Regions from separate parts of the Crenobacter cavernae genome, predicted to be linked through region 2. Evidence: predicted binding sites of a transcription regulator. Region 2 holds the regulator's gene; each other region holds the start of a gene.
The links. Region 2 encodes sigma-54, which starts transcription at its own class of promoters, with help from an activator protein. Its sites were predicted from a motif close to CTGGCACGCTTCATGCTT; they were not measured.

Region 1 (9,407 bases), 1.5 Mb from region 2:
GGTGGCGATGCGCTGGCGCGTCAGTTCGCGCCGCCCGAGCGCGAGCAGGTTTTCGCACGCCGGGTTGACGAACTGCACGGCGCCGTCGGCGTCGACGACCATGACCGGGGTGTCGAGCAATTCCAGGCCGGCAAAACGGGAGGGGTTCATGGCGATGCACACCTTCGGGGCGATACCGAAACAAAAGCAAGCGACGCGCCAGCGGGGATTAGGGATTACCCGTGACGGATTCCCCGCGCCGCGTACAAAAAAAGCCGAGTCGCCGGCGTTCGCAGCGGGTCTCGGCCCATTCCGGTGCCGTATGCAGACCGGTGTGCACGATTATGCACCGATTGGGTGCGTCAACTTATTGTTGGCCGAGTTCCTTCCTGATCGCGGCGACGTTCTTCTCGCGGTCGGTCACCGCGTCCTTCAGCTTCTGCACGCGGTCGAGGTACTTCTGGTAGTTCTTCTCGTTGCCGTTGCGCGTCGCCTCGCCGTCGGTCAGCGCCTTACGGGCATCGGCGAGCGCCTTCTGTTCGTTGCCCAGTTCGTCTTCGAGGATCTTGCGCCGGCCGGCGTCGCGCTGCTTCTGCGTGTCGGCGCTGACCTGCGGGTAGGCGCCACCGCCAGCCGAGCCCGCCGGGCGAGGCGTGCTGCTGGCGGAGCCGCCACTGCTACTGCTGCGCGGGGAGACCGCTGCCGGTTCGCCCGACGGGCGATAGCTGGATAGCGGCGCGAGGTCGACGCGCTGGCTGCCCCTCATCGGGACGTTGGTATAGGTGATGCGGCCGTTGGCATCGACGTATTTGTACACCGCAGCCTGGGTCGTGCCGCTGAGTAAAACCGCCAATACGAGGACGAGAGCTTTCATCGGGGTCCACTGGGGGAAGAGGGCTGGAAGGTCTGGAGCACGGTTGCCGCGTTTGCAAGCCGGCAGCCCTTTATGATAAGCAAAAGCATCGTGACCGTCATGCTTGGCGGACGAGCGCTCAAGAAAAAACCCGCCACACGGGCGGGTTTTCGATGATCGCAGGGCAGTGCAGGACCGCCCCGACGCCGATCAGGCGCTGTAGCTCTGTTCGAACTCCACCGGGTGCGGAATCATGCGCAGACGGTCCACTTCCTGCATCTTCAGCTCGAGGTAGGCGTCGATCCAGTCGTTGCTGAACACGCCGCCGCGGGTCAGGAACTCGCGGTCCGTGTCGAGGGCGGCTAGCGCTTCGTCGAGCGACGCGCAGACGGTCGGGATCAGCTTGTCCTCTTCCGGCGGCAGGTCGTACAGGTTCTTGTCGGCCGCGTCGCCCGGGTGGATCTTGTTCTGGATGCCGTCAAGGCCGGCCATCAACAGCGCGGCGAAGCACAGGTACGGGTTGGCCAGCGGATCCGGGAAGCGCGCCTCGATGCGGCGGCCTTTCGGGCTCGCCACGTGCGGGATGCGGATCGAGGCCGAACGGTTCTTCGCCGAGTAGGCCAGTTTCGTCGGGGCTTCGTAGTGCGGCACGAGGCGCTTGTACGAGTTGGTGCCCGGGTTGGTGATCGCGTTCAGCGCCTTGGCGTGCTTGATGATGCCGCCGATGTAGTACAGCGCGGTCTCGGACAGGCCGCCGTAGCCGTCGCCGGCGAACAGGTTCTGGCCGTCTTTCCAGATCGACTGGTGCACGTGCATGCCGGAGCCGTTGTCACCGAAGATCGGCTTCGGCATGAAGGTCGCGGTCTTGCCGTAGCTGTGCGCGACGTTGTGCACGACGTACTTCAGGATCTGGGTCCAGTCGGCGCGTTCGGTCAGCGTGCTGAAGCGGGTGCCGATCTCGTTCTGGCCGGCGGTCGCCACTTCATGGTGGTGCACTTCGACCGGCACGCCCAGTTCTTCCAGCACCAGCACCATGGCCGAGCGGATGTCCTGGAACGAGTCGACCGGTGGGACCGGGAAGTAGCCGCCCTTGACGCCCGGACGGTGGCCGGTGTTGCCGCCTTCGTACTCCTTGGACGACGACCACGCCGCTTCTTCGGCGTTGATCTTCACGAAGCAGCCGGACATGTCCTGGCCCCAGGTGATGGAGTCGAAGATGAAGAATTCGGGTTCCGGGCCGAAGAAGGCGGTGTCGCCGACGCCGGACGCCTTCAGGTAAGCTTCGGCGCGCTTGGCGACCGAGCGCGGGCAGCGGTCGTAGCCCTTGCCGTCGGCCGGGTCGACCACGTCGCAGGTCATGAACACGGTCGGCTCGTCGAAGAACGGGTCGATCTTGACGGAGGCCGGGTCGGCCATGAGCAGCATGTCGGAAGCCTGGATGCCTTTCCAGCCGGCGATGGACGAGCCGTCGAAAGCATGACCGTTTTCGAACCACTCTTCCGGCTCGGACAGTAGCACGTGAGCCGGGATGGTCACGTGCTGTTCCTTGCCGCGGGTGTCGGTAAAGCGCAGGTCAACGAATTTGACGTCATTGTCCTGGATCAGTTTTACAACGTCTGCAACCGCCATGTGTGTCTCCTAAGGCCTTCTGCAATAGATTGCATTGATATGGTGAAATCCGGTACGCCGAGATCAAAGCATGAAGCGTGCCAGGTCTGTGCGGGCCGGAAAATGCGATGGTGCCGGCGCTCTTTGCGCCTGCCTTGCCCGGTTTTGGTGCATGAAAAGCGTACTTGCACTGTGTTGGTGCATTTAGCCTTGCGTCTGCCCCCTCCCGGTGCGCGGCCCACAGTGTTATAACGCATTTAGGCCGGGGTGGGTTTGATATTTATGTGCCGCGGCAAGGAGAGATCACGATGAGTCAAAGCAAGGAAATTCTCGGCGTCGCGCACCAGCGCGCGCTCGACAATGCGCTGCCGTATTCCGGCGCGGTGACCCCGGAAGAGGCGGCGCGCCTGATGGGCGAATTGCCTAACGTGGTGCTGGTCGATGTCAGGAGCGCCGCCGAATGGCAGTTCGTCGGCACGGTGCCGGGCTCGGTGCGTATCGAACTGAAGACCTGGCCGGGTATGCAGCCGAACCCGCACTTTCTCGCGCAACTGAAGGAGCAGGTCAGCGCCGAGGCACTGGTGCTGTTCATGTGCCGCAGTGGCGTGCGTTCCGACGAGGCGGCGCGCATCGCGACCGGCGCCGGTTATAGCGAGGTGTACAACGTGCTCGAAGGTTTCGAGGGCGACAAGGACGCCGCCGGACATCGCGGCACCGTCGGCGGCTGGAAAGGACACGGCCTGCCCTGGGTGCAGTCCTGATCCGCGCGGGCTCGGCCAGGCTGATGGACGTTGCCAAGCCTGGCCGAGCCCTTGCTGCGTTGCGACATCCGGGCCGGCGACGGCTTGCATCGCGCCGCGCATCAAGGCAAAGTTCTACCATCGGCGGCGCCGTCACGCGGCCCGCGCCATGCATTTGCCTATAGGGATAAGTTTTCCATGACCGACCGTTATGCCGTGATCGGCAACCCGATCGCCCACAGCCAATCGCCGTTCATCCACGCCGAGTTCGCCAAGGCGACCGGCGAGGACATCGCTTACGAGCGCCTGTTCGCCGAACTCGACAAGTTCAAGGTCGTGGTCGACGAGTTCGTCGCCGCCGGCGCGAAGGGGCTGAACATCACGCTGCCGTTCAAGGGCGACGCCTTCCGCTACGCCGACGAGCTGACCGAGCGCGCGCGCGCGGCCGAGGCGGTCAACACGCTGACCTTCAAGGACGGCAAGGCCTACGGCGACAACACCGACGGCGTCGGCCTCACGCGCGACATCGCCGAGAACCTCGACTTCCCGATCAAGGGCCAGCGCGTGCTGATCCTCGGCGCCGGCGGCGCGGTGCGCGGCGTGCTGGTGCCGCTGCTCGAGCAGAAACCGTCGGCGCTGACCATCGCCAACCGCACGCTGATCAAGGCCGAGGCGCTCGCGCACCAGTTCGGCCAATTCGGCCCGATCGAAGCGGTCGGCTACGAGGCGCTCGCCGGCCGTACCTTCGACATCATCATCAACGCGACCTCGTCGAGCCTGTCGAACGACCTGCCGCCGATCCCGCGCGGCGTGTTCACCCCGCGCACGCTCGCCTACGACATGGTGTACAGCAAGGGTCTGACGCCCTTCCTCGCGCGCGCGCAGTCCGAAAACGCCGGCATGCTGGCCGATGGGCTGGGCATGCTGGTCGAGCAGGCGGCCGAGTCGTTCCGCATCTGGCGCGGCGTGCAGCCGGAAACGCGCGCGGTGACCAATCTGCTCAGGGATCTCTTGGCCTGACCCATGCGCCTTCTGCTTAAAATCGGGGCGGCCCTGTTGGCCGCCCTTGTTTTGTACAACCTGTGGATCTTCGGCCACATCGTCTACTGGCGTTCCAGCAACCCGTCGGCCAGCGCCTTCATGAACGAGCAGCTCGCCCGGCTGCAGGAAGACGACCCTGACGCCGAACTGCGCCATAAATGGGTGCCTTACGAACGGATCTCGGCCAACCTCAAGCGCGCGATCGTCGCGTCGGAAGACGCGAAGTTCGTCGACCACGAGGGTTTCGACTGGAACGGCATCGAGGCGGCGTTCGAGAAGAACATGAAGCAGGGCAAGATCGTCGCCGGCGGCTCGACCATCAGTCAGCAGCTGGCGAAGAACCTGTTCCTGTCGAGTCGCAAGACGCCGTGGCGCAAGCTCGAGGAGGCGGCGATCACCGTGATGCTCGAGGCGGTGCTCGACAAGCGGCGCATCTTCGAGATCTATCTGAACGTGATCGAGTGGGGCAACGGCGTTTTCGGCGCCGAGGCGGCCAGCCGTCACTACTTCGGCGGTTCCGCCGCGCGGCTCGCGCCGGCGCAGGCGGCCAAGCTCGCCGCGATGGTGCCCAACCCGCGCTTCTACGACGAACACCGCAACGCGCGGGGGCTGGCGAAGAAGTCGCGCATCATCCAGCGCCGCATGCGTTTCGCCGACGTGCCCTGACTAGACGGCCGTTACCGGCGGTAACGCCTTGTCCGGGATTTGCTTTTTGCGCCCCCGTCCGCCTGTCTGGCGGGCGGGGGTGTTCGTATGATAAAATCAACTGTTTTCTGTTTTTGGCCGCATAAAGCGGTTTAAATCATGGACTTGCCCAGTTATCCCTTAACCGAATCCCGCAATTCAGCTTCAACCCTATCCTGATTCCCGCCCGTTGACCGTGCGCGCCTAGCGTTCCACCGCCGACCGGCGGAAGGAGGCGTGCATGACCGTAGTAGAAAAAAAAACCACCGATCGTCTGCAAGACAACCTGGTTCAGGTCCAGCGCCTGATCGAGCGCCAGCGCCTGGTCGAAGGCCTGGTGCACCGCCAGGAGATGCCCAAGCACGATCTCGTCGAATCGATCGTCCACAAGCAGAACCTGGCCGAGCTCCAGCACAAGCTCGACGCGCAGCACCCGGCCGACATCGCCTACATCCTCGAGGCCTTGCCGCCCGAAGACCGCCTGCTGGTCTGGGAGCTGGTCAAGGCCGAGCGCGACGGCGAGATCCTGCTCGAAGTGTCCGACGCGGTCCGAGAAACGCTGATCGAGTCGATGGACCCGCACGAGCTGGTCGCCGCCGCCGAACAGCTTGACGCCGACGAGCTGGCCGACCTCGCGCCCGACCTGCCGCGCCAGGTCGTCTACGAGGTGATGGGCGCGCTCGACGCCGAAGAGCGTCAGCAGCTGCAGTCGGCGCTGTCCTACCGCGACGACCAGGTCGGCGCGCTGATGGACTTCGACATCGTGAAGATCCGCGCCGACGTGACGTGCGAGGTCGTGCTGCGCTACCTGCGCCGCTTCGACGAATTGCCTGAGCAGACCGACAAGGTGTTCGTGATCGACGACGAGGGCGTGCTCAAGGGCGTGCTGCCGATCCGCAAACTGCTGGTGTCCGACCCCGAGGCGCTGGTCGAGGACGTGATGGCGACCGAGGTCGTCGCCTTTCACCCCGACGAAGACGCCGAAGACGCGGCGCTCGCGTTCGAGCGTTACGACCTCGTGACCGCGCCGGTGGTCGACGCGAGCGGCAAGCTGATCGGCCGGCTGACCGTCGACGAGATGGTCGACGTGATCCGCGAGGAATCCGAGAGCGACATGCTCAATCTGGCGGGCCTGAAGGAAGAGGAAGACCTGTTCGCGCCGGTGATCGACTCGGTGAAGAACCGCTGGGCGTGGCTGGCGATCAACCTCGTCACCGCCTTCATCGCGTCGCGCGTGATCGGCGCGTTCGAGGGGTCGATCGAGAAGATCGTCGCGCTCGCCGCGCTGATGCCGATCGTCGCCGGTATCGGCGGCAACTCGGGCAACCAGAGCACGACGATGATCGTGCGCGCGCTGGCGATGGGCCAGGTACAGGCGAGCCAGGCGCTGCGCCTGTGGCGCAAGGAACTCGGCGTCGGCATCATCAACGGCCTGGTGTGGGGCGGCGTGCTCGGCTTGCTCGCGTGGTGGCTGTACGGCAACTTCGCGCTCGGCCTGGTGATGACGACGGCGATGACGCTGAACCTGATCCTGGCCGCGACCATAGGTGTGTTCACCCCGCTGACCATGACGCGGCTCGGCCGCGACCCGGCGGTCGGCTCGAGCGTGATGATCACCGCCTGCACCGATTCGGGCGGCTTCTTCATCTTCCTCGGCCTCGCCACCATCTTCCTTCTTTAAAGACCATGGCCAGTTTCGATTCCCTGCTGCGCGACGCCGGTCTGCCCCGGCTGGAGGCGCGCCTCCTGCTCGAGGCCGCGTCGGGGTTGACGCGTGCGCAACTGATCGCCCGCGGCGATGCCGAGGCGCCGGCCGACGTCGCCGCGGCATTCCGGACGTTGGCCGAGGCCCGCCTGCGCGGCGAGCCGATCGCCTACCTCGTCGGCGAGCGCGAATTCTACGGCCGGCCGTTCCGCGTCGCGCCCGGCGTGCTGATCCCGCGCCCCGAGACCGAACATCTGGTCGAGGCGGCGCTGGCGCGCGTCGGCAGAGACCGCCGGTGCAAGGCGGTCGACCTCGGCACCGGCAGCGGCATCGTCGCCGTCACGCTGGCGCTCGAGGCGCCGGCCTGGCGGGTGAGCGCGGGCGACGTTTCGCCCGCCGCGCTGGCGATCGCGCGCGACAACGCCGCGCGGCTCTTAGCGCCGGTGCAGTTTTTTGAAGGCAGCTGGTACGAGGCCTTGCCGACGGGCGAGCGCTACGACCTGATCGTCTCCAACCCGCCGTATATCGCGGCCGGCGACGAGCACCTCGACCAGGGCGACCTGCGCTTCGAGCCGCGCGGCGCGCTGACCGACGAGGCCGACGGCCTCGTCTGCCTGCGCGCGCTGGCCGATGGCGCGGTCGAACGGCTGCTGCCCGGCGGCTGGCTGATGGTCGAGCACGGCTACGACCAGGGCGACGCGGTGCAGGCGCTGTTCGTCGCGGCGGGGCTGGCTTCGGTGCAAACGTTGGCCGACCTCGCCGGGCTCGACCGCGTCACGCTCGGCCAACGTGGCGAGTCCTGATGCCCGGCCCGCTTCCCGATACTCCGCCGGCTGAAAACGCGTTGCGCGTCCCCGGCTGGCCGTTCTGGCTGGCGCTGCCCGCTTTCGTCGTCTTCCTGTTCTGGCCCGACGCCAACCGTGCGCTGTTCCTCGCCGCCAACCATGCGGGCGCCGCGCTGCCGGCTCTGTTCTGGCTCGGTCTGTCGGTGCTCGGCGAGTGGCCGGTGGTCGCCGCGCTGGTCTCGGTCTGGGCCGCGCGAAAGCCGGCGCGCTGGCCGGTGGCGCTGTTCGCCACGCTGCTGGCGTTGCTGGCGTCGACGGCCTTGAAGATGCTGTTCGCCGCGGCGCGCCCGCCGCTGATGCTCGCGGCCGACAACTTCTACCTGCTCGGCGCGATGCCGCACGGCGATTCCTTCCCCTCCGGCCACGCGACGGCCGCCGCCCTGATGGCAACCTTGCTGGGCGTGGGGCTGCGGCGCAGGGCGCGCGCGCTATGGTTGACGCTGGCGCTGGCGATCATGCTGTCGCGGCTGGCGGTCGGCGTGCACTGGCCGCTCGACCTGCTCGCCGGCGGGCTGCTCGGCTGGGCGTGCGCGCAAGGCTCGCTCACCTATCTGGGTGAATTGCGGCCGGGGGCGTGGCGATTGAATTTGGTAGCGACGGCTATCGTGCTGGCTTATGCAGCGGGGCTGCTGTCGCAGCCGAGCCTGGGAGGCGAGGGCGTCTGGCGCGTGCTGGTGGTGTCGGCGGCCGCAGCGGGTCTGGTCGCGTCGCGGCTTCGCGAGCGCGCTGCCGGACGGCGGATATAAAAAAGGGCTGGCCTCGGCCAACCCTTGCAGCGTTCTTTACGCTTGCGGCTTAGTGGTGATGACCGTGTTCGCCGTGGGCGTGGCCGTGCGTCACTTCGTCGGCGCTGGCTTCGCGCACTTCGGCGACGGTCGCCTTGAAGCGGATCGCCTGGCCGGCCAGCGGGTGGTTGGCGTCGACTACGGCCTTGCCGTCGGCGATGTCGGTCACGCGGAACAGCAGCACTTCGCCGGTTTCCGGATCGTCGGCTTCGAACATCATGCCGACTTCGATGTCGGCCGGGAACACGTCGAGCGGCTCGACGCGGACCAACTCTTCTTCCTGTTCGCCAAACGCGTCGTCGGCTTGCAGGGTGACGTCGATGGTCTCGCCCACAGCCTTGCCCTGCAGTGCCTCTTCCACGAGCGGGAAGATGCCGTCGTAGCCGCCGTGCAGGTAGCTGATCGGCTCTTCGGTCTTGTCGATCAGGTTGTTTTCCCCGTCGAACATTTCATAGTGCAGGGTCACAACGGTATTTTTGGCAATTTGCATGAGTGAGCTTTCCGTGAAAAATCGAACCAAAGGCGCTGGGCGGCACCGGCGTGCCAGGCACGCGACCGCCGGCCTGCTTGGCGCGCGCTAAAGGCGCTGCCTCCATTGTAAACCATCGCTTGCTACGCTACCGAGAAAAGCCATGAACCCCAATCCGTTGCTGGGCGGTCTGACGCCGCAACAATTCCTCGCCGACTACTGGCATAAAAAGCCGCTGTTGATCCGCGGCGCGCTGAAGGACGTCGGCCCCGAGGTCGACTTAGCCTGGCTGTCCCGTCTCGCCCAGCAAGACGATGTCGAGTCGCGCCTGATCGAGTGCAAGAACGGGCGATGGAACATCGAGCGCGGCCCGTTCCGCCCGGGACGGCTGCGCAGGCTGCCCGAGACCGACTGGACCCTGCTGGTGCAGAACGTCAACCACCACCTGCCGCATATCGCCGACATCCTGTGGCGCTTCGACTTCATCCCCTACGCGCGGCTCGACGACCTGATGATCAGCTACGCGCCGCCGGGCGGCACCGTCGGCCCACACTTCGATTCCTACGACGTGTTCCTGCTGCAGGTCGGCGGCCCGAAGCGCTGGCAGATCGCCGCGCAGGACGACATGGAACTCGTCGAGGGGGCGCCGCTGAAGGTCCTCAAGGACTTCAAGGCCGAGGAGGAATACATCCTCGAAC
Region 2 (9,407 bases):
CGACCAGAAGAAGCCGATCGAGATCAGCGCCGACGCCGGCACGCTCGACCAGCTCAAGGGCGTCACCGTCTGGCAGGGCAACGTGATCGTGATCCAGGGCACGCTCAAGGCGACCGCCGACCAGCTGACCGTCACCCGCGACGCGCAGGGCCGCCAGACGCTGCAGGGCATAGGCCGCCCGGCCACCTTCCGCCAGAAACTCGAAGCCCGCCCCGAGTACGTCGAAGGCCAGGGTTCGCGCGTCGACTACACCAGCGCCAGCAACCAGGTCGTGCTCACCGGCAATGCGCGCGTCAAGCGCGGCGCCGACGTCGTCACCGGCGGAGTCATCACCTACAACACCGAGACCGAGGTCTACCAGGTCAGCGGCGGCAGCGTGCAGGGCCCGAACAAGGGTCGCGTCACCGTGATCCTGCAACCGAAGGACGAAGGCCAGAAATGACGCAGAGCCAGCTCACCGTCCGCCACCTGCAGAAACGCTTCAAGAAGCGCGCCGTCGTGCGCGACGTGTCGCTCGACATCGCCAGCGGCGAGGTCGTCGGCCTCTTGGGGCCGAACGGCGCCGGCAAGACGACCAGCTTCTACATGATCGTCGGCCTCGTCGCGGCCGACGGTGGCGAGATCGAACTGGACGGCACTGTCATCACCCGCCTGCCGATCCACAAGCGCGCACGCATGGGGCTCGGCTACCTGCCGCAGGAAGCGTCGATCTTCCGCAGGATGACGGTCGAGGAAAACATCCGCGCCGTGCTCGAGATCGGCGGCCTGAAGGGCGAGAACCTCGATAAGGAGCTCGAACTCCTGCTCGACGACCTCAACATCGCCCACCTTCGCGACACCAACGCGCTGGCGCTGTCCGGCGGCGAACGACGCCGCGTCGAGATCGCGCGCGTGCTCGCCACGCGGCCGCGCTTCATCCTGCTCGACGAACCGTTCGCCGGCGTCGACCCGATCGCGGTGATCGACATCCAGAAGATCATCGCCTTCCTGCGCGAGCGCGGCATCGGCGTCCTGATCACCGACCACAACGTGCGCGAAACGCTGCGCATCTGCGATCGCGCCTATATCATCAGTGAAGGCGCTGTGCTCGCCTCGGGCGAACCGGACACGCTCGTCAACGACGAGAAGGTTCGCGAAGTCTATCTCGGCGAGCACTTCCACCTGTAATGGCCACGCCATGAAGCAGAGCCTCCAGCTCAAGGTCTCGCAACATCTCACCCTCACCCCGCAGCTGCAGCAGTCGATCAAGCTGTTGCAGCTGTCGACGCTCGACCTGCAATCCGAGGTCGAACGGGTGTTGCTCGACAACCCGCTGATCGAACGGATGGACGACGGCCCGAGCGAAGCGTCCGGCGAGGAAAGGTTGGCCGAGCCCGCCGCCGACAACGGCTCGGCCGACGGCGCCGACACGTTGCCGGGCGAGCTGTCCGACTGGGGACGCGGCGCCGCGCGCGGCGACAACGACGACTACGACCCGCTCGCCAACGTCGCCTGCCCGGTGTCGCTGCGCGAACACCTGATCGCCCAGCTCGGCGAAATCGCGATGTCGACGCGCGAACACGGCGTCGTCAGCCTGTTGATCGAAGAGCTCGACGACGACGGTTTCATGCCGCAGCCGCTCGAAGCGGTGCTCGCCGAACTGCCGGCCGAACTCGAACTGACGCTCGAAGAGCTCGAGGACGGTCTCGAACTGCTGCAGGGCTTCGACCCGGCCGGCGTCGGCGCCTTCGACCTGACCGGCTGCCTGCTGCTACAGCTGGCCAGCCTGCCCCGCGTCACGCCGGGGCTTGCGAGCGCACGCACCATCGTCGAGAAGCACCTGACGCTGCTCGGCCAACGCGACTACGGCAAGCTGAAGAAACTGCTCTCGGTCGACGACGCCGAACTGAGACTCGCGCAGCAGCTGATCGCCAGCCTCACCCCGCATCCGGCGGCCAACTTCGGTCGCGACGAGACGCACTACATCGTGCCCGACGTGCTGGTGGTCAAGCGCAAGGGACGCTGGCAGGCCGAGCTCAACCCGGGCGCCGTGCCGCGGCTGCGCGTCAACCCCGGCTACGCCAAATTGGTGTCCGAGGCGCGCGGCGAAAGCGGCGAACTCGCGCCGCGCCTGCAGGAAGCCAAGTGGTTCGTCAAAAACATCCAGCAACGGTTTGACACCATCCTGAAAGTGTCGGAATCTATCGCCAACAGGCAGCAAGCGTTCTTTGAACATGGTGAAGTGGCAATGCGTCCGTTGATACTGCGCGACATTGCCGAAGAACTGGGCCTGCACGAATCCACCATCTCCCGGGTGACCACGCAGAAATACCTCCTCTGCGCGCGCGGGCTCTTCGAACTCAAATATTTCTTCGGCAGTGCGTTGGAAACCGACAGCGGCGGCGAGTGTTCCGCGACCGCGATCAAGGCGCTGATCAAGCAGCTGATCGACGCCGAAGACCGTCAAGCACCGCTCTCCGACAGCAAGCTGGTCGACCTCCTGACAAAACAAGGCATCCAGGTCGCGCGTCGCACCGTGGCCAAGTACCGCGAGGCGATGCAGATCGCGGCGGTCGCCCAGCGCAAGACGCTTTGAAAAAGGCTCTTTAAAACGCCGATTGCTACCCCACCTGTTCTTTGAGGGGTTCCGTCGCCCCGCGATGGAGCCACACAAGAAAACCGCCGGGCCGCCGGGCCCAGGCGTTTGTCACCTAAGGAGTTAGGGTATGAACCTCAAGATCACCGGTCTTCATCTCGAAGTTACTCCGCCGATGCGCGACTACATCGAAAGCAAACTCGAACGCGTGACCCGCCACGTCGACGACGTGATCGACGTCGCCGTGACGCTATCGGTCGACAAGCTTGTGCAGAAGGCGGAGGTGAACGTTCACCTCTCCGGCAAGGATATCCACGTGGAGGCCACCGAAGCCGACATGTATGCAGCCGTCGATGCGCTGATCGACAAACTCGACCGCCAGGTCCTGAAACACAAGGAAAAACGCAACGAGCGCCGCGCGCCGACCCCGGCACCAGCACCGGAAGCGCCGACAGAACAGGCGAACGCCTGAGTGGCGTGATTGTCGAAACGGGAACCTGCGGGTTCCCGTTTTTCATTGACGGCCTTTTGCCAAGACTACGCTTGAGCGTAGAATGGCCGGGTTTTTTCTGTAAGCAAACGCACAGTATGAGCCTGATCGGCAAAATCCTCGCGCCCGACCATGTCCTGATCGACCTGGACGTCGGCAGCAAAAAACGCGTATTCGAACAGGTGGGGCTCCTTGTCGAGAACACCCACGCCATCGCCAGAAGCGAAGTGTTCGACTGCCTGTTCGCCCGGGAAAAACTCGGTTCGACCGGCCTCGGCCAAGGCGTGGCGATTCCGCACGGACGCGCCAAGGGGCTGAAGGAGGCGGTCGGCGTGTTCATCCGCCTGAAGAACCCGATCCCCTTCGACGCGCCCGACGGCAAGCCGGTACAGAGCCTGTTCGTGCTCCTCGTGCCCGAAGAGGCGACCGACCTGCACCTGCAGGTCTTGTCTGAACTCGCACAACGCTTCTCCAGCCGCGCGCTGCGCGAGGCGCTGATCGCCGCGCCCGACCGCGACACCCTCTACCGCCTGCTCACCGAATGGTCCGGCCATGCCTAGCGTCTCCGTTCGCCAGCTCTACCAGGACAACCATCAGAAACTGTTTCTGACCTGGGTCGCCGGCACCGGCGGGTCGGATACGATGATCCGCAACGACGACCAGCGCCCGACCCTCGCCCTCGTCGGCCACCTGAACTTCATCCACCCGAACGCGGTGCAGGTGCTCGGTGTGGCCGAGGTCGACTACCTGGAGAAACTGGAGAACGCCGCCGCGCGCACCGCGCTCGACCAGCTGTTCCACAAGCCGATGGCGGTCGTCATCGTCGCCAACAACCAGGCGGTCCCCAAGCTGCTGCGCGACTACTGCCACACGCACAACGTCCCCTTGATGAGTTCGCGGCTCGAGAGCCCCTACCTGATGGACGTGCTGCGCATCTATCTGGCGCGCGCGCTGGCGACGTCGACGGTGCTGCACGGCGTGTTCCTCGACGTGCTCGAGATCGGCGTGCTGATCATGGGCGACTCGGCGATGGGCAAGAGCGAACTCGCGCTGGAACTGATCTCGCGCGGCCACGGTCTGGTCGCCGACGACGCGGTCGAACTCTACCGCATCGGCCCGGAGACGCTCGAAGGCCGCTGCCCGCCGCTGTTGCGCGACTTCCTCGAAGTGCGCGGCCTCGGCATCCTGAACATCCGCACCATCTTCGGCGAGACCGCGGTCCGCCCGAAGAAGGTGCTCAAGCTCATCATCCACCTCGTCAAGGCCAACGACCAGGCGATGCAGGCGCTCGACCGCCTCAACATCCAGTCGGAGACGCAGGAGATCCTCGGCGTGAAGGTGCGCAAGGTGATCCTGCCGGTCGCGGCCGGCCGCAACCTGGCCGTGCTCGTCGAGGCGGCGGTGCGCAACTACATCCTGCAACTGAGGGGCATCGACAGCACGCGCGAATTCATCGAGCGTCACACCAACTTCCTCAGGGATCAGGAACATGCAGCTGATCCTGATTAGCGGCCTGTCCGGCTCGGGCAAGTCGGTCGCCCTGAAGGCGCTCGAAGACGCCGGCTACGCGTCGGTCGACAACCTGCCGGCGACGCTGCTCTCGAAGCTGATCGCGCTCTACCGCGAACAGGGTCACGAGCGCATCGCGATCAGCGTCGACACGCGCGGCGGCCCGACGCTCGCCGCGCTGCCCGGCGCGATGAAGGAGTTGTCCGACGCCGACGTCGACGTGCGCCTGCTCTACTTCGAAGCCAAGCCCGACACGCTGGTCAAGCGCTTCTCGGAGACGCGCCGCCGCCACCCGCTGTCGGGGCCGGGCCTCACCGTCGAGGAATGCATCCGCCAGGAACAGGAGATGTTGGCCGAGGTCAAGGCGCTCGGCTACCCGATCGACACCAGCGAACTGTCGGCCAACCGTCTGAGGACCTGGATCAAGGCGCTGGTCGGCGCCGAGGCCGGCCGACTGACGGTAGTGTTCGAATCGTTCGGCTTCAAGCACGGTGTGCCGCTCGACGCCGACCTGGTGTTCGACGCGCGCTGCCTGCCCAATCCCTTCTACGATCCGCGTCTGCGTCCCCTGACCGGTCTCGACCAGGCTATCGTCGACTTCTTCCTGCAGGAATCGTCGGTCGCCGAGATGATCCACGACATCCGCCGCTTCCTCGACAAGTGGCTGCCGGCCTACCGCCAGGAAAACCGCAGCTACCTGACCGTCGCCGTCGGCTGCACCGGCGGCCAGCACCGCTCGGTCTTCGTCATCGAAGCGCTGGCGCGCGCCTTCGCCGGCGAGCAGGTGCTGATCCGCCACCGCGAGCTGCCCGAGACGCGATGACGCGCTGGCTGCGGCCGGGCGACTGGCTGGTGCTGTCGCTCCTGGCCGCAGCAAGCGCCTACCTCGCCGTCACGCTGTGGAGCGGCGGCCACGCGCGCACCGTCCTCATCAAGCGCCACGGCGAGCTTTTCCGCGAAGCCAGCCTCCTGCACGACCAGATCGTCGCCGTACCCGGTCCGCTCGGCGTCACCGAGGTCGAGATCGCCGGCGGCCGCACCCGCATCCGCAGCGATCCCAGCCCGCGCCAGTACTGCGTGAAACAGGGCTGGCTGACGCGCGCCGGCCAAGTGGCGATCTGCCTGCCGAACGCGACCAGCATCGAACTTGCCGGCGGCGAACGCCCTTATGACAGCCTCCAGTTCTGACACGCGCATCCTCGCGCCCGATGCCACCGACCACCGCATCGCGCGGCTCGCCGCCGCCGCGCTGGTGCTGGCGCTGGTCGACGCCGGCCTGCCGTCGCCGCTGCCCGGCGTCAAACCCGGGCTCGCCAACATCGTCACGCTGATCGCGCTCTACCGCTACGGCTTTCGCGCGGCGGTGTGGGTCAGCCTGTTGCGCATCGCAGGCGCCGGCCTCTTGCTCGGCAGCCTGATGACACCTGGTTTTTTCCTCAGCCTTGCCGGCGGCACCATGAGCCTCGTGGGCCTTCTATTCGCCCAGCGGCTTCCCGAGCGCTGGTTCGGCCCGGCGTCGGCGAGCCTGATCGCCGCTTTCTGCCATATCGGCGGCCAGCTCATTCTCGCACGCGCCATCCTGATCCCGTCGGACGGCATCCTCTACTTCGTCCCCGCCTTCGCGCTGACCGCGCTCGTCACCGGCACGGTCAACGGCATCGTCGCGGCAAAACTGCTAGAAAACACCCATGAGACCGATTGATACCGTCACCGTCGCGCTGACCGGCGCGTCCGGCCTGCCCTACGGCTTCAGGCTGATCGAAACCCTGCTTGAAGCCGGCAAACGCGTGTGGGTGCTGTACTCACAGGCGGCGCAGGTGGTCGCCAAGCAGGAGATGGACATCACGCTGCCGTCGCGCCCGGCCGACGTCGCCGCCTGGTTGGCCGAGCGCTACCGGCCTTCCGACGGGCAGTTGCGCGTGTTCGGCCGCGAGGAATGGTTCGCGCCGCCGGCGTCAGGGTCGAACCCGGCCGACGCGATGGTGGTCTGCCCGTGCTCGATGGGCACGCTCGCCGCGATCGCGCACGGCCTGTCGGACAACCTGATCGAGCGCGCCGCCGACGTCAGCGTCAAGGAAGGCCGCAAGCTGATCCTGGTGCCGCGCGAGACGCCGCTGTCGGCGATCCACCTGGAAAACATGCTGAAGCTCGCGCGCCTCGGCGTGGTGATCCTGCCGCCATCGCCGGGCTTCTACACGCACCCGAAAACGGTCGACGACATGGTCGACTTCGTCGTCGCGCGCGTGCTCGACCAGCTCGACGTGCCGCACACGCTCGCGCCGCGCTGGGGACAGGAGACACAGCGATGAACGCCTTTTATTCCTTGGCCGCGCTACGCGCTATCGAAGCACGAGCCGAAGCCGACGGCATCGACCTGATGGCGCGCGCCGCGAGCGCGACCGCCGACTGGCTGGTCGCGCGCAGAGCCGGACGGATACTCATTGCCGCCGGTCCCGGCAACAACGGTGGCGACGCCCTATGGGCCGCGTGCCTTCTGCAGGACGCCCGCGTCGACGTGACGGTATGGCTGCCCGCACCGCCCACCGCGAGCGCGGGCCAAACCGCGCTAGCTGCGTTGGCCGAGCGTGGCGTGCCGGTCGTGCACGGTGCCACGCCGCCCGCCGATCAGGGCTGGGACTGGGTCGTCGACGGCCTGTTCGGCATCGGCCTGGCGAGGCCGCTCGCCACACCATGGGATGCCGTCGTCGATGCGCTGAATGCGCTCGACGCGCCGATTCTCGCGCTCGACACGCCGTCGGGACTCGACGCGATGACCGGCCACGCCGCCGGCGCAGTCGTCCGTGCGTGCGCGACGCTGACCTTCCTCGCCGCCAAGCCAGGTCTTGCGACCGGCGCCGGCGTCGACTACGCCGGCGACGTGGAACTGGCCACGCTAGGTGTACCGGCCGATTGGTGGCCGGCCCCGCTCGGCCAGGTTTGCGCGCCGGTATCCGGCCTGCTCGCCCGAGAGCGCGACAGCCACAAGGGACGCTTCGGCACCGTGTGCGTGATCGGCGGCGCGCCGGGCATGCTCGGCGCGGTCCTGCTCGCCGGCCGTGCCGCACTGGCCGCCGGCGCCGGCAAGGTCTACGTCTGCCCGATCGACGCGCGGCTGTTTATCGACCCTGCCGCGCCCGAACTGATGATCCACGAGCTCGACGACGAAGCGCACCTACCCGACGCCGACGTGCTCGCGCTCGGCCCCGGGCTCGGCCAGCACGGCGCCGCGCGCGCGCTCGTCGACATGCTGATCGGCGTCGACAAACCGCTGCTTCTCGACGCCGATGCGCTCAACCTGATCGCCGCCTACGCGAGCCTCGGCCAACGTCTAGCCGCCCGCCAAGCGCCTACCTTGCTGACGCCGCATCCGCGCGAAGCGGCACGGCTGTTGGGCTGCGACACCACGACCGTCCAGACTGACCGCATCGCCGCCGCGCGAGACTTGGCCGAGCGCTTTGGCGCGACCGTGGTGCTCAAGGGCGCCGGCAGCGTGATCGCCCACCCGGGCGCACCCTTCCTCGTCAACACGACCGGAGGGCCGGCGCTCGCCGTCGCGGGACAAGGCGACGTGCTGACCGGCGCCATCGCCGCGCTGATCGCGCAAGGCCTGTCGGCGCGTGACGCGGCGGCGCTCGCGGTACACGCGCACGGCCTCGCCGGCGACGACTATACGCGCGAGATGGGCGGGCCGATTGGTCTTGCCGCCGGCGCGCTGTTGCCACGGCTGTCGCGCATGCTGAACCGCTACAGCTGAGCCGCTGCCGGGCCCGCCATGACAGGGTTTTCCGGCGCCTGGCCGGCGCAACAATTCCTCATACTTCTTTACAGAAACTCGGCCGCCATCCGGATAAGCTTCAACCGTAGAAGCCAGCAAACGACGCAAAGAGGTTGAAGCCATGTTCCGCAAATATCTTCCGTTGGCAGCGCTCGTGCTGCTGCCGCTGTCCTTCGGCGCCCAAGCCGGCGGCGAGATCCTCCTCGGCGGCGCGCTCGGCGGCGCGGCCGGCGCGGCGATCGGCGACTCGCTCGGCGGCCGCGACGGCGCGGTGATCGGCGGTGCGCTCGGCGGCGCGGTCGGCGCCGGCATCGGCCACGACTACCGCCGCGAACGCATAATCGAGCGCCGCGTGGTCTACGAGGACGATCGCCCGTACTATCGCTCACGCTACGACCGCGACTACGGGCCGCGCGGGCACTGGAAACACCGCAACTGGAAACACCGTCACGGGCACGACCGCGACGACGACGACGATTGAGCTTTCCCCAGCGCGCCGGCCCGCGAGGGTCGTTCCCCCCTCTTAAGCGGCCCTGACGGTGCCGGCGCGCACCTCCAAACTGTATCCAATCGACAATCCGGTACGCATTCCGGCTAGAATGAGCCGAACCCATCCACCGGAGTGTCCGTCTTGACCCGCCAAGGAAAAGCCTACCTGTACGGCCTCGTCGCCGTGCTCGCCTGGTCGACCGTCGCCACCGCCTTCAAGATCAGCCTCAAGCACCTGACGCCGTCGCAACTCGTGCTGTACGCGTCGACCGCGTCCTTCCTCATTCTATTTACGGTGCTGACGGTGCAAGGTCGCCTGCCGGAACTGTCCGTCGCGTTCCGGCGCCACTGGAAACGGTCCTTGCTGCTCGGCGCGGTCAACCCCTTCGTCTACTACCTGGTGCTGTTCCGCGCCTACGACCTGTTGCCCGCGCAGGAGGCGCAGGCGATCAACTACACCTGGGCGCTGACGATGACGCTGATGGCGATTCCGCTGCTCAAGCAGACGCCGCGCCGCGCCGACGTCGTCGCCGCGCTGGTCTGCTATCTGGGCGTGCTGGTGATCGCGA
Region 3 (9,407 bases), 1.4 Mb from region 2:
ATGACGGCCTGACGGCCAGGAGATTCCGCATCATGATGCGCTCGCTGTATATCGCCAAGACCGGCATGGACTCGAGCCAGTTCGCGCTCGACGTCGTCTCGAACAACCTGGCCAACGTCAACACCAAGGGTTTCAAGCGCAGCCACGCGGTGTTCGAGGATCTCTACTACCAGACCCTGCGTCAGCCCGGTTCGCAGCTCTCCAACGGGAACACCCTGCCGACCGGCCTGCAGATCGGCACCGGCGCGGCGCCGGTGTCCACCGCGCGCATCCACTCGCAGGGCAGCCTGGCGCGGACCGAGCAGTCGCTCGACCTGGCGATCACCGGCGAGGGCTTCTTCCGCGTCCAGCGCCCGGACGGCATCATCGCCTACACCCGCGACGGCGAGTTCCGCCGCAACCAGAACGGTGACGTCGTCAACCCGGCGGGCTACCTGCTCGACCCGGCGATCAACATCCCGGCCGACGCGACCCGCATCAGCATTTCCGACGCCGGCGCGGTGCAGTACTTCCTGCCGGGCAACCCGAACCCGCAGAATGCCGGCAACATCCAGCTAACCACCTTCATCAACCCACAGGGGCTCGAGAGCATAGGCGAGAACCTGTACCTGCAGACCGCCGCGTCGGGCGACCCGCAGGACGGAGACCCGGGCACCGACGCGCGCGGCCGCATCAGCCAGGGTTATCTGGAAGACTCCAACGTCAACGTGACCGAAGAGCTGGTGAAGATGATCCAGGCGCAGCGTTCGTTCGAGATGAACTCGCGCGCGATCAAGACCGCCGACGAGATGCTGCAGCGCATCGCGCAGCTGTAACAGAGCCATATGAAACGATTCGTCCCCCTTTTTGCCGCCGCCGCGCTCGCCGCGTGCACCTCGCCGCAACCGCCGCTGGTGCAGCAGCCGATGACCGCGCGCCCGCAACCGAAGCCGGTCGCCGCCACGCCGAACGGCTCGATCTTCCAGGGCACGAACTACCGGCCGCTGTTCGAGGACAAGAAGCCGGCGCAGGTCGGCGACACGCTGACGGTCGCCATCGAAGAGAGGACCTCGACCTCCAGCAGTTCGGAGAGCAAGGGCAACCGCAGCGCGTCGACGTCCAGTTCGATCGACGCGAGCCTCAACCTGCCGTTCTTCTCCAACTTCATCGAGGACAAGATCGCCGGCGCGAGCTTCGGCGCCAACGGCAGCGCCAGCAACAACGGCAAGGGCAGCGTGACCGGTTCGTCCGCCTTCACGAGCTCGATCACCGTCACCGTGATCGACGTGCTCGCCAACGGCAACCTGGCGGTCAGCGGCGAAAAACAGATGCGCCTGAACAGCGACACCGAATTTATCCGCCTGTCCGGCGTCGTCAACCCGCTCGACATCAAGCCGGGCAATATCGTCTCGTCGACCAAGCTCGCCGACGCGCGCATCGAACAGCAGACCGAGGGCAACCAGCGCCGCTACATCGAGCCGGGCTGGCTGTCCCGTTTCTTCCTGTCGGTGCTGCCGTTCTGATACGCTGTCGCCCTTCGCGCGTAAGGAGTTAGGTATGAAGCGGTTCTGGCTCGTGCTGGGGCTGATGGCGGGGCTGATGCAGCCGGCGCTCGCCCAGCAACGCATCAAGGAGTTGGCGTCGGTCGGCGGCGTCCGCAGCAACCAGCTGCTCGGCTACGGCCTCGTCGTCGGTCTCGACGGCAGCGGCGACAAGGGCAGTTCGTCGCCGTTCACCATCCAGTCGATGGCGAGCATGCTCGCCCAGCTCGGCGTGCAGATTCCACCCGGCACCAAGCTCGACCCGAAGAACACCGCGGCGGTGACCATCACCGCCAGCCTGCCGCCGTTCGCGCGGCGCGGCCAGGCGATAGACGTGACCGTGTCGTCGATCGGCGACGCCAAGAGCCTCAGGGGTGGCACGCTGTTGATGGCGCCGCTGAAGGGCGCCGACGGCCAGATCTACGCGATGTCGCAGGGCAACGTGGTGGTCGGCGGTGCCGGCGCCAGCGCCGGCGGCAACAAGGCGCAGGTCAACCAGCTGTCGGTCGGCCGCATCCCGTCGGGTGCCACCGTCGAGCGCGAAGTGCCGACCGTGCTCGGCAGCAACGAGACCGTCCAGCTCGAACTCCTTGAGGCCGACTTCACCACCGCCAACCGCGTGGTCGAGGCCATCAACCGCTCGCTCGGCGCCGGCACCGCGCAGGCGGTCGACGGCCGCCTGATCGAAGTGCGCGCGCCCTACGACGGCCGCGTGCAGTTTCTCTCCCGTCTGGAAAACATCCCGGTCAAGCCGGCCGAGGTGACGCCGCTCGTCATCATCAACGCGCGCACCGGTTCGGTGGTGATGAACCAGGCGGTCACGCTGGACCCGGTCGCGGTGGCGCACGGCAACCTGTCGGTCACCGTCGGCAACAACGACCGCGCCGGCAACCCCGACATCAACGTCCGTGCCGACGCCGGCCAGGTGGTTAACCTGCCCAAGAGCGCCAAGCTGTCGCAGGTGGTCAACGCGCTCAATGCGGTCGGCGCGACGCCGCAGGACCTGGTGTCCATCCTGCAGGCGATCAAGGCGGCCGGCGCGCTCAAGGCCGACCTGCAGATCATCTGACCGCCCCCGTGACGCCGGGCCATCAAGGCTCGGCCAACCTTCAAAAAGCGGCCTTGTGGCCGCTTTTTTCTTTTCTGGCCCGCTTCTTGCTGTTATTCATGCCGAAGGAGCGCCACCGACCATGAATCCGCTATCGAACACCGCCAGTCCCGCCGATGTCGCCAAGCGGCTCGCCGTCGACCCGACCGGGCTAGAGACCTTGCGCGCCCGCGCGGCGCAGGACCCGAAGGGCACGGTCAAGGAAGCCGCGCGCCAGTTCGAGGCGCTGTTCATGGACAACCTGATGAAGGCGATGCGTGCGACCTCGTTCGACGACGAGGAAGACTCGCCCGAGATGGACACCTTCAAGGGCATGCTGGACCAGCAGCTCGTGCAGACGCTGTCCAAGGCCGGCGGCATGGGCCTGGCCGATGTGCTGACGCGCCAGCTCTCCAAGCTCTCCAAGAGCGACGAGCCGCTGACGCCCGAAACGCGCCAGTTCGCGTCGACCGAAAGCGTGTTGCCGCAGGTGAAAAAAGCGCTGGCCGCCTACGGTGCGAAATGGGCCGAGGCGCAGGCAAATCCTGCCGCCCGGGCGGCCGAGCTTGCCGGCGACGCGGGCAAGACCTTGCCGGCTGCGCCGCAGAACTTTGTCGAGACGCTGCTGCCGCACGCACGCCGCGCGGCCGAGTCGCTCGGCGTTGCACCGCAGCTGGTGGTCGCGCACGCGGCGCTCGAGACCGGCTGGGGCCGTCGCGCGATCCGCAACGCCGACGGCAGCGACAGCCACAACCTGTTCGGCATCAAGGCCGGCGGCGCCTGGAAGGGCGACACCGTCGACGTGCTGACCACCGAATACGTCGGCGGCGTGCCGCAAAAACGGGTCGAGACCTTCCGTTCCTACCCGTCTTACGCCGCGGCCTTCGACGACTACGCCCGCCTTCTGGCCGACAACCCGCGCTACCGCGGCGCGCTGGGGCAGGGCGGCAACGCCGGCGGTTTCGCGCAAGGCCTGCAGCAGGGCGGCTACGCGACCGACCCGCGCTACGCGAAGAAGCTCGCCGACGTGGCCGGCGGCCTGATCGCGCGCGGTATTTGAGCGGGCCTGCCGGGCGCCCGATGGCGGAACGGGGGTCAAGTTTTCGCCGGCGCGGCCGATAAAAGCATTCAGGAGAGAGCGATATGGGTAGCGGCATTTTCGGAATCGCCATCAGCGGCCTCAACGCCGCGCGGGGCTCGCTGGAAACCACCAGCCACAACATCAGCAACGTCAACACGGCGGGCTATCACCGCCAGGTGAACGCACAGACGGCGCGCACGCCGTTCTTCGAGGGGTATGGCTACGTCGGGCGCGGCGTCGACACCACGCAGGTGTCGCGCATCTATGACCGCTACCTCGATCGCCAGTTGAACGGCGCGACGGCGCTGGACGGCTACTACCAGACCCAGAATACCTTCCTGTCGCAGATCGACAATGTCGTGGCCGATCAGGATGCGGGCCTGTCGCCGGCCATGCAGGACTTCTTCCGCGGGGTGCAGACCCTGTCGGCCAACCCGAAGTCGATTCCCGCCCGCCAGGACGTGATCAACCTCGCGCAGAGTCTCGCCGGGCGCATCCAGTCGCTGCATGGCCGATTCGAAGATGTCCGTCGCAGCGTCAACGGCCAGCTCCAGACCGTGGTCGAAAGCATCAACGCCTATTCCGGGCAGATCGCCGATATCAACCAGCGCATCCTGGCGTTGAACCAGGGCAGTGCCCGTGTGCCCAACGACCTGCTCGACCAGCGCGACCAGATGGTGAACGAGCTCAACCAGCTGGTGAAGACCGACGTGATGAGCCAGCCCGACGGCAGCTACAGCGTCTTCATCGGTAACGGCCAGGGGCTGGTGACCGGCGCCGTCGCCAACAAGCTGACCACGGTGCCCAACGTCGACGATCCGGAACAACTCGATGTGGCGTACAGTTTTGGCGGCGGCCAGGTGCGGATTCCGAACGGCATGCTCGACGGCGGGAAAATGGGGGCGCTGCTCAATTACCGTTCCGAAACGCTGAACCGGGTGCAGGCGGACCTCGGACGGCTGACGATCTCGATCGCCGATACGATGAACCGTCAGCACGCGCTGGGACGGGACCTGAACAACCAGCCGGGCTCGGCCCAGCTGTTCACCGATCTGAACGCTTACCTGGACGGGGGGGCGCCGCCGTCGTCACTGGTCGATATCGACGGTGCGCCGACCTATCTGCAGCTCAAGCAGTTGCGCGAGGCGACCGGGGTGTTTTCGGTCAAGCTCGACGACCCGGCCAAGTTGGCGGTCGGGTCCTCGCTCAAGATGGCGTCGACCAGTACGCCGGCGAGTCTGGCTTATGTTTCGTCGGTCTGGCAGGAGGCCGGAGCCCGCCCGCAGACGCTGAACAACAATTTCTCGACCACCTATCCGGCCGGGGTCGACCTGAGCTACGACACGGCGACGCAGACCTTTACCGCGCCGGCTCCTTCACCTTTTACGGTCACGACGTCGAAGGATATCGCCGGCGGTTTCCGTCTGACCGACTCGGCGGGCGTCACCATCGAATTCAAGCTGGAAGGCTCGCCCAATAATGGCGAAGTATTCCGGATCGGTGCGCGCGGAGTCGGTACCGCGTCTGTGGACGCGGCGCCGTCGGACAACGCGAACATGCTGGTGCTCGCCAAGATCCAGAGCCAGAACGTGGTGGTGAACACCCCGGGCGGCAGCAACGACTTCGTTCCGGCGGACGGCGTCCAGCCCAACGCGAATTTCCAGAGCTTTTACGGCCAACTGGTGAGCTTCGTCGGCAGCGCCGCCAACACCGCCAAGGTGGGTGGCGAGAGCCAGGCGACGACCTTGAAGGAGGTCAAGCTGGCGCGCGAATCGTTCTCGGGCGTGAACCTCGACGAAGAGGCCGCCAACCTGATCCGTTTCCAGCAGGCGTATCAGGCGTCGAGCAAGGTGATCCAGATCGCCGAAAAAATCTTTTCCGACTTGCTGCAACTGGGCGGCTGATCGGCTTCAGGAGCGTTGAAAGATGCGCGTAAGTTCCAATACCCAATACCTCACCGGTACCTACGGCCTGCAAAAACAGCAAAGCCAGCTCGGACGCCTGCAGGAGCAGCTGTCGCTGCTCAAGCGCGTCGTACGGCCGTCGGACGATCCGGTCGCTTCGTCGCAGGTCGTCAACATCATGCAGGCGCAGTCGAGAAACACCCAGTTCCTGGAGAACGCGAAGAACGTCGAGTCGCGGCTCGCCGTGCCCGAAGCGACGCTGCGCAAGGGCTCCGAGGTGATCCAGAACATCAAGACGCTGGCGGTGCAGGCCGGCAACGGCGGCCTGACCCCCGAGGACAGGCGCACGCTGCAGACCAGTCTGCGCGAGCAGGTCAAGGAGCTGGTCGGCCTGGCCAATACCACCGACGCGAACGGCGATTACCTGTTCGCCGGTACCAGGACGCAGACCAAACCGTTCGACCTGACCGTCAACAGCGGCATCGCCATCCAGTACAACGGCGACTACGGCCAGCTCGATGTACAGGTGTCCACCGGTCGCGATCTGTCGATCACCGACCCCGGCGGCGTGATCTTCGGTGTGACGAGCGCGATTCCGACGCCGGTTCCTCCGCCCGTTCCGCCCGCCGTCGCCGACCCGAACGCGACGACGCCGGGCAGCGAGCTCTGGCAGGCGGTGCGGCGTCTCGACGAGATCCTGAGCGCGCAGCAGGTGGCGGTCCCCAGTGATCCGGCGACCGCGGTCTACCCGAGCTACGACGATAGTCTGGCCATGGTGCTGGATGGCCTCGATACCGGCCTGGATCAGTTGCTGCGGGTGGACGCGAAAATCGGCGCGCGGATGAAAGAAGCCGAATCGTTGCAGACGGTGGGCGAGGACATCAACGTCCAATACGCCGCGAATATCAGCAATCTGCAGGATCTGGACGTGCCGCAGGCGATCAGCGATTTCCAGCTGACGCAGACGGCCTTGCAGGCTTCGCAGAAGACCTACCAGCAGATATCGCAGCTGAGCCTGTTCAACTACCTTTGAGCCGCTGCGCATCCGACCGACAAAAAACCCGGCTTATGCCGGGTTTTTTCATGCTAATCGCCATCCGGCGTTGGCCGAGCCCTGTCAGACCAGCGCCACCGGCTCGACCACGATACCGGCCCTGAGGCCGTTCTTGACCTTGGGGTTCGGGAACAGGATGCGCTCGTCGCCGCCCTTTGCCAGGTAACGCACGTCGCCGTCCTCGGCGATCAGCATGCCGTCGGGCAGCACGGTGAAGTTCTCGACCGCGTCGTCCAGGTGCAGGCGGAAAGCGTCGCTGAGCTTGACGATGTCGAACTTGGCGCGAAAGCCGAGCAGCGCGTCCGGGCGCGCGTCGTCGTCGGTCTGGCCGGTGGCGATCAGCGTGCGCAGCGCATGGTCGATGCCGGCGAAGCGCGAGAGGTCGTTCTGGCCGAACGGCCGCGCCTTGCCCAGTTCCAGCGTGAACGCATCGGCACCGGAACGGTGGCTGGTGCTGTAGGTGAAGGTGGAGGCGGGCGCGCTGTGCAGGAGCAGCGCTTCGACCCCGGCGGCTTCCAGCCACGCGAACTGGTCCGGGCGAGCCTTGCGGCCGTCCAGATAAGGGCAGATCGCGAACTTTTCGAACACCGAGCCGCGGATCGCGGTGTGCAGGTCGTAGTGCAGACGCCGGCCCTGGGCCTTTTCGAAGAAACCGGTGGCCAGCGCTTCGAGCTGCACCGCGCGGCGCGCTTCGCGCGCGTCGGGGTGGCGGGCGTGCGCGCCGTTGAACAGGCGGTTGAGGTCGTAGTCGAGGTAGCGTTCGCCCGCAGCGAGCGCGGCCGGGTTACCGAGCAGCACCATCAGACGCAGCGACGGCGCGAGACGGCCGGCGATGAGGTCGGCGAGGATGGCTTCGACCACCTCGACCGGCGCGGTCTCGTTGCCGTGGACGCCGGCCGACAGCAAGAGGTCGGCCGAGGCCACGCCGGCCGGCTCGATGACCAGCGCGCCGACGTCGATCCAGCGCGCGGTGGCACCGCCGGGCAGCGTCCACGGTATGGAATCGGGCGTCTCGGCGGCGAGGGTGGCGGCAAGGAGGCTGAAGTCGGCTCGGGTCATGACGGTCGGCGGTTTTGAGTGGCGGTGGATCGATTCTACCGACGCGTCCGGCAAGAAGAACACGCCATGCCGCGCTTTTGAACGGACATGGCGTGTTTCTGAAGGGCTGGCGTCAGTCGGCGACCCAGCCGGGCTTGCGCTGCTCGAGGAAGGCGCGGATGCCTTCGCGGCCTTCGGCGCTGGCGCACACTCGTGCGATGCGTTCGATGGCGAGCGCCGTGCTTTGCTCGCCGACCGGCAAAGGCGCCAGGTCGCGCACCAAGATCTTGACTTCGCGCATCGCCTGCGGACTGTTCAGCAGCAGTTGTTCGACGAGGTAATGGATGGTGGCGTCGAGCTCTTCGTGTTCGACGTCCTGGTGGATCAGGCCGAGCCGCTTGGCCTTGCCGGCGTTGAAGCGTTCGCCGGTGACGAAGTAGCGGCGCGCGGCGCGCTCGCCGATCGCGCGCATCACGTAAGGCGCCGAGATCGCCGGGATCACGCCGAGGCGCACGTCGGCGAACGAGAACAGCGCCTCCGAGGTGGCGATCGCGACGTCGCAGCAGGCGACGAGCGCCGCACCGAGGCCGAAGGCCGAGCCCTGCACACGGGCGACGGTCGGCTTGGGCAGCGTGTCGAGCGTCGCCAGCAGCCGCGACAGCAGCCGCGCGTGATGCACGAGTTCGGCCTCGTCCGAATCCACCAGGCGGCGCATCCCCTCGTGGTCGTGGCCGGCCGAGAAGCTGATGCCGCTGCCGGTGAGGACGACGACGCGTACCGTGGGGTCTTCGGCCAGGGTTTCGAAGGTGGCGATCAACAGGTCAGCGCTGCCGTCGTCGAGCGCGTTATGCAGCTCGGGACGGTTGAGGGTGACGGTCGCCACGCCGCGCGCGTCGACCGAAAGGCGTACCTCGTCCATATGCGGCTCTCCTTGGATGTGTTGTCGATGTCATATCTTGGCCGAAAGCGATCGTCCGGCCAAGCCCCGCTCATTGCGCCGGGCAGAACGCCTCGAGCGCGCGCGCGAAGAGGTCGGGCGCCTCCAGATGCAGCGCGTGCCCGGTGGACGGCAGGCGCACGAAGTCGGCGTGCGGAATGCCACGCGCGAGCAGTTCGGCCTGGTAGAGCGGGGTGAGCCGGTCTTCGTCGCCGACGATCACGCGCGTCGGCATCGTGAAGCTGTCGAGCCAGGTGCGCGCGTCGTGCAGCCGGACGCCGTTGATCAGGCGGACCACCGAAGGCCAGTCGGCGAGGCCGGCCATGATCTTCAGTTCGGGCAACAGCGCGTAGTGCTGGCTCAGGTAGCGGCTGGAGAACAGCCAGGGCAGGCTGACGGTGAAGCGCAGATCGAGTCCGCCCAGCTGGTGCGCGGCGATCCAGCTCTCGGCGATCTGGTTGTTGGCGTCGTCGGACCAAGCGAGCGTAGCCGCGAGCACCAGGTGGTCGACCTTGTCCGGGTGGCGCCGCGCGAAGTGCTGCGCGACCATCCCCCCATACGACAGCCCGGCGACGTGGACCTTGGTCAGCCCCAGCACGTCGAGCAGGTGGGCGGCGTGGTCGGCCTGGTCGGCCAGCAGGTAGGCGTCGATCGCCGGCTTGTCGCTCTGCCCCTGGCCGAGGAAGTCGAGGCGGATCACCTGGTAGTGCGCCTCGAGTTGCGGCAGCAACAGCGCCCACGCCACGGTCGACATGGTGATGCCGTTCATCAACAACAACGGCCGTT

Region 1: the regulator sigma-54 is predicted to act here: its motif matches at 2,528-2,545, upstream of glnA (type I glutamate--ammonia ligase).
Region 3: the regulator sigma-54 is predicted to act here: its motif matches at 2,664-2,681, upstream of flgJ (flagellar assembly peptidoglycan hydrolase FlgJ).

Annotation. Positions count from the first base shown of each region.
Region 1 covers NZ_CP031337.1:1,823,324-1,832,730, forward strand. Annotated here, with positions in the region: gene glnL (nitrogen regulation protein NR(II)) at 1-150, opposite strand, end outside; gene DWG20_RS08820 (DUF4124 domain-containing protein) at 347-853, opposite strand; gene glnA (type I glutamate--ammonia ligase) at 1,043-2,461, opposite strand; gene DWG20_RS08830 (rhodanese-like domain-containing protein) at 2,749-3,201, shown strand; gene aroE (shikimate dehydrogenase) at 3,379-4,200, shown strand; gene mtgA (monofunctional biosynthetic peptidoglycan transglycosylase) at 4,204-4,887, shown strand; gene mgtE (magnesium transporter) at 5,147-6,586, shown strand; gene prmC (peptide chain release factor N(5)-glutamine methyltransferase) at 6,592-7,413, shown strand; gene DWG20_RS08855 (phosphatase PAP2 family protein) at 7,413-8,201, shown strand; gene DWG20_RS08860 (FKBP-type peptidyl-prolyl cis-trans isomerase) at 8,251-8,730, opposite strand; gene DWG20_RS08865 (cupin domain-containing protein) at 8,873-9,407, shown strand, end outside.
Region 2 covers NZ_CP031337.1:361,396-370,802, forward strand. Annotated here, with positions in the region: gene lptA (lipopolysaccharide transport periplasmic protein LptA) at 1-442, shown strand, start outside; gene lptB (LPS export ABC transporter ATP-binding protein) at 439-1,167, shown strand; gene DWG20_RS01640 (RNA polymerase factor sigma-54) at 1,178-2,575, shown strand; gene hpf (ribosome hibernation-promoting factor, HPF/YfiA family) at 2,706-3,047, shown strand; gene ptsN (PTS IIA-like nitrogen regulatory protein PtsN) at 3,164-3,625, shown strand; gene hprK (HPr(Ser) kinase/phosphatase) at 3,618-4,574, shown strand; gene rapZ (RNase adapter RapZ) at 4,555-5,397, shown strand; gene DWG20_RS01665 (NusG domain II-containing protein) at 5,394-5,762, shown strand; gene DWG20_RS01670 (Gx transporter family protein) at 5,743-6,276, shown strand; gene DWG20_RS01675 (flavin prenyltransferase UbiX) at 6,263-6,883, shown strand; gene DWG20_RS01680 (NAD(P)H-hydrate dehydratase) at 6,880-8,328, shown strand; gene DWG20_RS01685 (glycine zipper domain-containing protein) at 8,471-8,830, shown strand; gene DWG20_RS01690 (DMT family transporter) at 8,972-9,407, shown strand, end outside.
Region 3 covers NZ_CP031337.1:2,194,136-2,203,542, forward strand. Annotated here, with positions in the region: gene flgF (flagellar basal-body rod protein FlgF) at 1-12, shown strand, start outside; gene flgG (flagellar basal-body rod protein FlgG) at 33-815, shown strand; gene DWG20_RS10665 (flagellar basal body L-ring protein FlgH) at 825-1,502, shown strand; gene DWG20_RS10670 (flagellar basal body P-ring protein FlgI) at 1,537-2,589, shown strand; gene flgJ (flagellar assembly peptidoglycan hydrolase FlgJ) at 2,711-3,667, shown strand; gene flgK (flagellar hook-associated protein FlgK) at 3,751-5,592, shown strand; gene flgL (flagellar hook-associated protein FlgL) at 5,615-6,625, shown strand; gene astE (succinylglutamate desuccinylase) at 6,710-7,705, opposite strand; gene DWG20_RS10695 (enoyl-CoA hydratase-related protein) at 7,818-8,603, opposite strand; gene DWG20_RS10700 (alpha/beta fold hydrolase) at 8,674-9,407, opposite strand, start outside.